2 regions of the Pseudoalteromonas sp. McH1-42 genome follow, and region 1 is predicted to be linked to the other one. Evidence: riboswitches for the same ligand, from Rfam matches in the RefSeq annotation. Region 1 holds a riboswitch; the other holds the start of a gene.
What was found. A riboswitch is a leader RNA that binds a small molecule or an ion and turns the genes downstream of it on or off. The one in region 1 is predicted to bind cobalamin.
Positions count from the first base shown of each region.

Region 1 (4,419 bases):
GATGCTGCTGTACAGCGACTCAGGCCCATTATTATGACCTCACTGACAACGGTAATGAGCGCCATCCCACTGGTGCTGGCGTCGGGTCCGGGCTCTGAAAGCCGTATGGTGATCGGGGTGGTGGTGTTTGCCGGGGTCAGTGTTGCAACCATTTTAACACTGTTTGTGATCCCTTGTGCATACAGCATGCTCGCACGCCGCACTCAGTCACCACAGGCCACCAGCGACAAGTTGCTTGAACAACATGATGCCCACCCTCATACACAACAGGAACGGGAGATTTAATGATGAATCAGTGTATTGCCACCTTTGGTGGAGGTTGTTTTTGGTGTATCGATGCCGCCTTTCGCAGAGTCAAAGGCGTCACGCACGTGGCCTCAGGTTATGCTGGCGGCCACACGGACGACCCCAGCTACGAGCAGATCTGCACCGGTCAAAGCGGTCATGCCGAAGTGGTACAGATCAGCTTTGATCCTCAGCAGATCGATTTCTCAGCTTTATTAGCCATGTTCTTTGCGCTCCATGATCCAACCCAACTGAATCGTCAGGGCAATGACATTGGCACTCAGTATCGCAGCGTGGTGTTTTATCACTCAGAAGAGCAACGGGCGTTAACTCAGCACCATATCGAACAGTTAACCCCCACCCTGAATGCACCGATAGTGACCGAAGTGACGGCCCATACGCATTTTTACCCGGCTGAACAGTATCATCAGGACTACTACACCAATAACCCTAACCAGGGTTACTGTAGTGTGATGATAGCGCCCAAACTAGCCGCATTCGCGGAGAAGTTTGCTGAGCATCTCAACTCATGAGTTCAGCGCTTCAGATCAAAAAAGGAGGCTAAGCCTCCTTTTTTATGCCCCCTATATATTAGAAGGTGATCCGGGTACCCACATAGATCTGTCTGCCCGGCGGTTCATAAGGTAACAAGGTACCGTCGGCCGTTTTGCTGGCAACAGAGGTGAAGTATTCCTTATCAGTCAGGTTTTCCAGTCTCATTGTCAATGCAACGGGTTCAAGCAACTGGTAATTGGCACTGAGATTAAAGACAGTGTAAGACGGCAGATCGGTATCAAAGTAGCTGATCGACGGACGTTTATCACGGTATTGCATCGCCAGTCTCACATCCAGTTTATCCCACTGCTTAGACAGAACATAGTTAAATGCTTTGCCCGGGCGACGAGGCAAGTCTTCACGCTTTTCTTTGTCTCTGGCATCCAGCAAAGTCAGATTGGCTGCATGCTCCAGGCCCAGCGCCGAAAACTGTGCACTTAACTCAATCCCTTTCATGTGCGCACGGCCCACATTAGCAGGAATATACTTGTTTGTTTGCGCGTCAAACTCATTGCTGATCAGGTTATCAATGCGGTTATCGAAGATGGCCACATCATAGCGCACCGAGGCCGTATCCACCGTCACCCCTAACTCATTGTAGGTACCTTCTTCCGGCTTAATGTCGATATTAGGCAGATACCAGGGGCTGTCTTTGACAAACGCATTGGTCAGACTGGGGGCACGAAATGCGGTGCCATGATTGACCCTAAAGGTAACGATGTCGGATGCTCTGAAGCCAACATCAGCCGTATACGTGTTCGCACGTCCGTGATGTTCATAGTCATCACTGCGCACGACAGCATTCAGCAACCAGCGCTTGTCATCGTAAAAAGCAGCAGCAAACACAGCGGTATTATCACGCTCAGCAATCGAGAATTGTGCGCTGGAAGAAGACAGGTCCTCATTGAGGCGACTCACACCGCCCATTAGCTGAACAGCTGGTGTCAGTTTGTAGCGAGCGCGATACTCAATTTCATCCCGCTTGGTGCTGTAAACGTCATTGGGTGGGGGGGGGGTGCCATCTGGTACAACCGACAGGAACTGGGTATTTTCTTCCTGGGCCAGACTGATAGAGGCTTCCTGGATCAAGACATCCGATTGCTTCTGCCACGCCAGCTTAGTGGTGTAATTATCAAACTTGTACGCGTCATTGCCAAATGATGAGTCGTAATCCGCTTCTCCCTCACTGTGTTGTGCATAGAGCGCAAGTTGGCCGTACTGCGCCAGGTCGTAGCCCAGTTTAATGCCCATATTGGTGTTGTCATAGGCATCACTGTCATGCTCTTTAGTTCGCGGTGCTGCGGGATCTTTGGCTGTCACGTCATAACCATCTGTGCTCTCATAACCAAAGTGATAATTCACTGTCAGCTTATCTGCCTCAAATTGGCCAGCCAACTGAGCACCGCCATAGTTGCGACTGCCCGAAGTCAGTGCCAGTTGATGACCTTTCTGTTCACGGGTAATGATGTTAATCACCCCGGCAACCGCGTCAGAGCCATAAATGGCCGCGCGTGCGCCCTTAAGTACTTCAATGCGCTCAATGCTGTTTACCGGAATATTCGTAAAAGACACGTCGCCCGAATTGGCATCACTGATCCGTACACCGTCCACCAACACTAAGGTATATTTAGTCGCGGCACCACGTACAAAGACGCTGGCCTTCTGGCCATAACCGCCACTGCGCACCACATCAATACCAGCTAAATTGTTAAGCAAAGTAGGTACATCACGCACATTAGCACGCTCAATTTCAGCACGCTCAACAACCGCTACAGAGGTCAATGTGTCCACACTGGCTTGTTCAAATTTGTTCGCTGTAATCGTGATATGTTCAATGTCTTGCGCAGACAACACTGAGAAAGGCAGCACAGCCAGCATGGCTGTGGTTAAAGTAGATTTTTTAAACATGGGTTCCCCTGATCCACGCCCACCGCGTGAATTACAACTATTGAGTATGCTTCAGGGCCGGTTTCCGGACTTACTTACCACAACCTCTTAGTTGCGATAAGCTCACCGTTGCGGGGGCAGCGCCGGACTAATGCCTGTTCCTGTGGCATGCACCAGCTTCCCGATTATTCAGATCTTTAAGAGGCTCCAGGCTCCTGATCTGACACCCTGAAAAATTGGCGCTATTGTCGAAGATCTGGGAATAAAAAGCAACGGACGTCTAGCATGCTAAAAAATATTTATTGATCTTTAGCATGCCAAACACAAGAAAGGTTCAACTTACGTGATTAATCCCGAAAGTTTTTAAACTGGAAAGGCTGACCAAGCTCTGCGCCGCGGATCAATTGCATGGTTTCTTGCAAATCATCACGCTTTTTACCAGTCACGCGCACTGTTTCGCCCTGAATTGAAGCTTGCACTTTGATCTTCGAGTCTTTGATGGCCTTAACCACTTTCTTTGCCATATCTTTGTCGATACCTTGCTTCAGCATCACTTTACGTGACACGTACTTACCCGACTTTTCGACATTTTTAAGCTCAAAACTAGCCACGTCCAAGCCACGCTTTGCCGCTTTCCCTACCAACATATCGAATAATTGCATCACTTGTTGTTCTGACTCACTTTTCAGCGTGATCACTTCATCGTTCAGCTCAAATGAGGCTTCTACACCACGAAAATCAAAACGCGTGCTCAGTTCACGATCGGCGTTATCAACAGTGTTTCTCGCCTCAGTCATATCAATTTCAGACACAATGTCAAAAGAAGGCATATCTAGCTCCTGGATAATGTTTTTCCGGATTATAGCAACCCAAAGGCCACGGCGCGACCACCCTCTGAACACGCGTTTTATAATTCGGAACGGAATTGCGTAGCTTCATCCCATTTTCAGATTTCAATGATATACTGGATTTTTCACCCCTAATGATTTGGAAGTATTTGTGGCGCGTCGACTTTATCAATGCCTGTTATTACTCTCTTTAGCCGTTTGCACTTTTTTGTTTGCCAAAGAGATCCAGACCAATCAAATTGTTAGATTTGAACACGCCGACAAAGTCGCCCACTTTGGGGTATTTTTCATACTGGCGTTTTTCTCTCACCATGCATTTCGCTTTAAGATCTGGTTTCATCTGGTACTGCTAACGCTTTACGGTGCTGGCATTGAGTGGATGCAGGACTCACTCCCCTATCGTCAAGCTTCCTGGGGAGACTTTATGGCCGATCTTGCGGGCGCCATCAGCTACTTTGCCGTCTATTGGATCTACTGCCGCAAAACAGGCAAATCATATGTCTGAGTTGTTTATAGTCGGCAAAGGAGCGATAGGCTTGTTACTTGCCGAAAAACTGGCAAACACCCATCAGGTTACCCTGATCACCCGAACACCTACTGAGGCGGTATTTTTCCAAACGCATCTACAGCGCAAACAGCTGGCCGTAAAGTGCGTGACCTGGCAAGCCCTGGCGCAACAACAACAGCCTGTTTCACTATGTATTATCCCGGTTAAATCCTATCAGCTTACTGACGCCTTTATGTCGCTAAAGCCTCATCTTACTCAGGATGCCAATGTCATTTTGAGCCACAACGGGATCCAGGCGTTGGCGCCCATCACCGATGCACTTAACGAGCAGCAAGG
Region 1 is NZ_JAKRFU010000010.1:72,350-76,768, forward strand. It holds gene MHN31_RS10130 (efflux RND transporter permease subunit) at 1-285, shown strand, start outside; gene msrA (peptide-methionine (S)-S-oxide reductase MsrA) at 285-818, shown strand; gene MHN31_RS10140 (TonB-dependent receptor) at 877-2,748, opposite strand; cobalamin riboswitch at 2,786-2,973, opposite strand; gene MHN31_RS10145 (YajQ family cyclic di-GMP-binding protein) at 3,075-3,557, opposite strand; gene MHN31_RS10150 (VanZ family protein) at 3,727-4,080, shown strand; gene MHN31_RS10155 (2-dehydropantoate 2-reductase) at 4,073-4,419, shown strand, end outside.

Region 2 (4,419 bases), on a different contig from region 1:
AGGCGACTATCGTATTTTCTATGAAATGGATGGCGAGACCTTCACCCATCTGATTGACCCGGGCACGGGTAAGCCTGTTAAACACGACCTGGTGTCTGTAACTGTATTGCACCCATCTGCGATGACCGCCGATGGCCTCGCTACGGCCCTAACTGTGATGGGGACTGAACGGGCGAGAGCATACGCGGAGTTACATAACCTGCCAGTCTATTTGATCAGCAAAAGTGATGAAGGCCTGGAGGTTTACCCCAGCAGTGCGTTCATACCTTATTTATAATGAGATCTGCATCGCGAACGTTTTAACTTAGGTGCGTTTAGTTATATAATGAGCACAATTAACCGTCACCAGTCCGCGATAGCGGATGGATATGCAAAAGAGGCCTGAAATGTCACTATTTTTACTTACCTTTGGGTTGTTGTTATTGATCGCCGTTGCGATGGCAGTCGGGGTCATAGTACAAAAGAAATCAATGGCCAGCAGTTGTGGCGGTCTGGGCTCTATGGGTATCGACAAGATCTGTGATTGTGATGACCCGTGCGACAAACGTAAGAAGCGTCTCGCAAAAGAGCAAATGTGGAAAGAAAATCAAATTCTCTAATCCACTGACATCATCGAAAACGCAAGCCCTGGCTTGCGTTTTTACGTTTCGGACCCCGAATAACAGTGCCCTAGCTTAATGCAACGAACCCTGTATTTTATTCGCCACGGCGAACCCCGGGAAACCGGCCGTTTGCTCGGAAGTACTGATATGTCTGCAAGCGCGTCGGGCAATGAACAAGTGCATGCCCAACTCGAGGCGTGTGATGGGATTGCACAGGTGATTGCCTCTCCATTGCAGCGATGCCAGGCGGTCGCTCGTACGTTTTGTGAAACCACCGGTTTGCCACTGCAGATAGAGCCTCGACTCAGTGAAATGCAATTTGGTGACTGGGATGGTGAACGCTACGACGTGCTCTGGCAGTCAGCACGCGCACCTGGCATCGGCGACTTTTGGCAAAGCCCCTGGCAGCACACCCCGCCAAATGGGGAGTCCATGTCGGCATTCCATCTACGTTTATATGATTGGTGGCAGCAGTTCACCGCAAGCCCCTCATGTGAGCCTGTGGCGATTGTCACTCATGCGGGCGTTATTAAGCAATTACTGGCCATCTGGCTGGGCTTACCTGTTGAGTTTGATGGTCACTTGTCTCGTGCAGAGATCGGATACGCCAAAATGGTTAAAGTCTCGGTCTTCTTTGATGAGACCGGTCAAGCCTGGCCGAAAGTTGTGTTTTAGACGTCTGGACTTCATAATAAGGCCTAAATTTAGCATCGTATTGTATTGGCAGTCATTGGGAATGAGGTGTAAATCCTCAGCTGTCCCCGCAACTGTAATAGACTGAGAGTCTGAAGCCAGATACCAAGGCCAATACCTACACTTAAGCGGGCGCACTTAAGTCAGTTCAGAACGTCAGTCGTGACAACGCGAATGGCTGGCTCTGCGCTGCTGCCTGCATTTGAGGCGGTATGACTTCACCACAAATCTCCGTGCATAACCTGAATCTGACATTGGGTGACAAACCTATTCTGACAGCACTTAATTTTGCCATTCAACGTGGCCAGTTTATTGGTCTGATTGGGCCGAATGGGGCAGGAAAGTCCAGTTTATTACGTTGCCTTTATCGCTACTGGCATCCCAGCGAGGGGGAGATACGCTATGCCGGCAAACCTTTATCCGATTATCCTCGCCGTGCCTATGCGCGCCAGGTGGCGGTGGTATTGCAGGAGATCCCCAGCCAGTTCAACCTGGCGCTGTTCGAGGTAGTTGCCATGGGCGTGACGCCGCATAAAACGCTGTTTTCAGCTGTTAATACAAGGGATAAGCAACTGATCCTGGAAGCCCTTGAGCGGGTCGGCCTGAGCCACAAAGCACAACAGCAATTTGATGCTCTGTCGGGCGGCGAAAAGCAACGGGCGATGATCGCCAGAGCCATGGTACAGCAGCCTGAACTGCTGATCATGGATGAGCCCACCAGTCATCTGGATGTGAAGTATCAGATCCAGATCATGGAGCTGGCTAAGGCCATGGGGGTGACCGTGATTGCTTCATTTCATGATCTCAATCTTGCAGCGGCACTCAGCGATGAGTTGCTGGTACTGGAGCAAGGTCACTTGCTTGCTCAGGGAACCCCGTTAGAGGTGATAACGCCGGGCTTACTGAGTGATGTTTTTGGCGTCTGTGCTGACGTTGAGACAGTCCCCGGGCCAGATCGCAATGCGTCGGGTGTGCCACACATTCGTTATCACTATGGGTATCAACAATGAAGGCCTTGCTTATACCCGGGTTGCTCTGTGCCTGTTTGGCCAGCATGCTCACTGCACTGTCTGTCGGGGCGGTGTCACTTAGCTGGAGTGAGGTCTGGCAGGCTTTAAGCAGTTATGACAACAGTGTGCTGAATCAAAAGATTGTGGTTGAACTGCGATTACCACGTACCTTGCTGGCTTTTTTTGCGGGGGCCGGGCTGGCCATTGCCGGGCTTATTTTGCAAACCGTGACCCGCAACCCGCTCGCCGATCCGTATTTATTTGGCATTTCCTCCGGGGCGTCATTTGGTGTGGTGTTGTTGGTTGCATTATTTGGTGTACAAAGCGCACTGGCCTTATCCGGTGCGGCGTTTGCTGGCAGCGCAGTGGCCATGAGCCTGTTGTTGCTCATTGCGTTTCACAAAGGCACAGCACTGGTCGAGAACATGTTGTTGTCAGGTGTCGCGCTGACCTTTTTATTTTCTGCCTTTACCAGCTTACTGCTCTATTGGAGCGACCCGCAGGCCATAAGTGCCATTATATTCTGGAGTCTGGGCAGTTTCAGCCGTGCAGACTGGCAATGGCTGTGGTTACCCGCTCTGGTCGTGTCGATAGGCTGTACAGTGATGTTACTGATGCGCCGAAGCCTGAATGCGTTGTTAGTTGGTGATGAGAGCGCAGTAACCTTAGGTGTGAATGTACACAAGCTACGACTGGGCATGTTGCTCCTGGCATCTATGCTGACCGCCGTGATTGTCGCTGCCTGCGGTGGAGTTGGGTTTGTTGGCTTGATGATCCCCCATATTGTGCGCTTTTTTATTTCGCAGGTTCGTACACTGGGTATGTTGGCAACCGCTTTATCAGGTGGGCTCATGATGCTGTGGGTTGATGTGCTGGCCCGTACCCTGATAGACAATCAGGAGCTTCCGATTGGGGTGATCACCTCCGCCATCGGCAGTGTGTTTTTCTTATCGCTGCTAATCGCCAAAAAGCGCGCTGCCAGCATCTGACCTAACAGGAGACTTTATGATCCCACCACTCAATCGCCAGCATGACGCTTATATTCAGCACACCATAGATATGAAGACCAAACCTCAGGGCGCGCTGGGTAAGCTTGAGACATTGGCACATCAGCTAGTGAGCATTTTGAGTCAGGGCATGAGTCGCGCCCAACTTGAAGCCGAAAAACCCGCCATCGTGCGGCCGCAGATGTTGATATTTGCCGGCGATCATGGCATTGCTGCCGAAGGTGTTTCCATTGCACCCAGCGAGGTGACCGGTCAGATGGTAGCCAATTTTGCCACGGGTGGCGCAGCCATTAATGTCTTGTGTACTCAGCTTGGCTGGCAACTGAGTGTGATTGACTGTGGTATTTTGATACCGCCAGCTCCGGAGTTGGGTGTTGTATCACAGCGCCTTGGCCAGATTACCCGGCCATTACATATTGAGCCCGCTCTGAGCAAAGCACAGCTTGATCAAGGCTTATTGTACGGTCAGGAAGCTGTACAGGCGGCACTGGACTCGGGGTCAAACGCATTTGCGCTGGGCGAAATGGGGATCGGCAACACCACGGCCGCTGCGGCCATTTTCTCGGCTCTGAGTGGGTTGACTGGCGCTGAAACGGTTGGGCGTGGCACCGGCGTTAGTGCAGAAGTGGTGGAGAAAAAACAACAACTGATTGATCAGGCTCTGCTGTTACATGGTGACGCCCTTCATGATCCACGAGAGGTGTTGCGTCGCCTGGGCGGGTTTGAGATCTGTCAAATGGTTGGTGCTATGCTGGAAATTGCCCGTGCACAAAAGGTCATTCTGGTTGACGGCTTTATTGCAACAGCCGCGGCTATGCTGGCGTGTCGCATTGAACCTGCCAGTCAGGATTATATGGTGTTTGCCCATTGCTCAGGTGAGCAGGGACACCGGCGCATGCTGAATGAGCTAAATGCCGAGCCATTGTTGGATCTGAACATGCGCCTGGGTGAGGGATCCGGTGCGGCGATGGCATTGCCCCTGTGCCAAAGTGCGCTGGCATTTTACTATCAGATGGCCAGCTTTGAGTCGGCGGCTGTCACTCAGGTGGTAGACACCCATGAGTGAGCTAAGGCAATTCAAGCTGGCGGTGATCTTTCTGACCCGTA
Region 2 is NZ_JAKRFU010000009.1:131,831-136,249, forward strand. It holds gene MHN31_RS09585 (FAD:protein FMN transferase) at 1-277, shown strand, start outside; gene nqrM ((Na+)-NQR maturation NqrM) at 387-599, shown strand; gene MHN31_RS09595 (histidine phosphatase family protein) at 678-1,277, shown strand; cobalamin riboswitch at 1,307-1,426, shown strand; gene MHN31_RS09600 (ABC transporter ATP-binding protein) at 1,508-2,305, shown strand; gene MHN31_RS09605 (iron ABC transporter permease) at 2,302-3,294, shown strand; gene cobT (nicotinate-nucleotide--dimethylbenzimidazole phosphoribosyltransferase) at 3,311-4,378, shown strand; gene MHN31_RS09615 (adenosylcobinamide-GDP ribazoletransferase) at 4,371-4,419, shown strand, end outside.
Region 2: linked by a shared signal. The riboswitch ahead of MHN31_RS09600 (ABC transporter ATP-binding protein) and the one ahead of MHN31_RS10140 (TonB-dependent receptor) in region 1 are both predicted to bind cobalamin.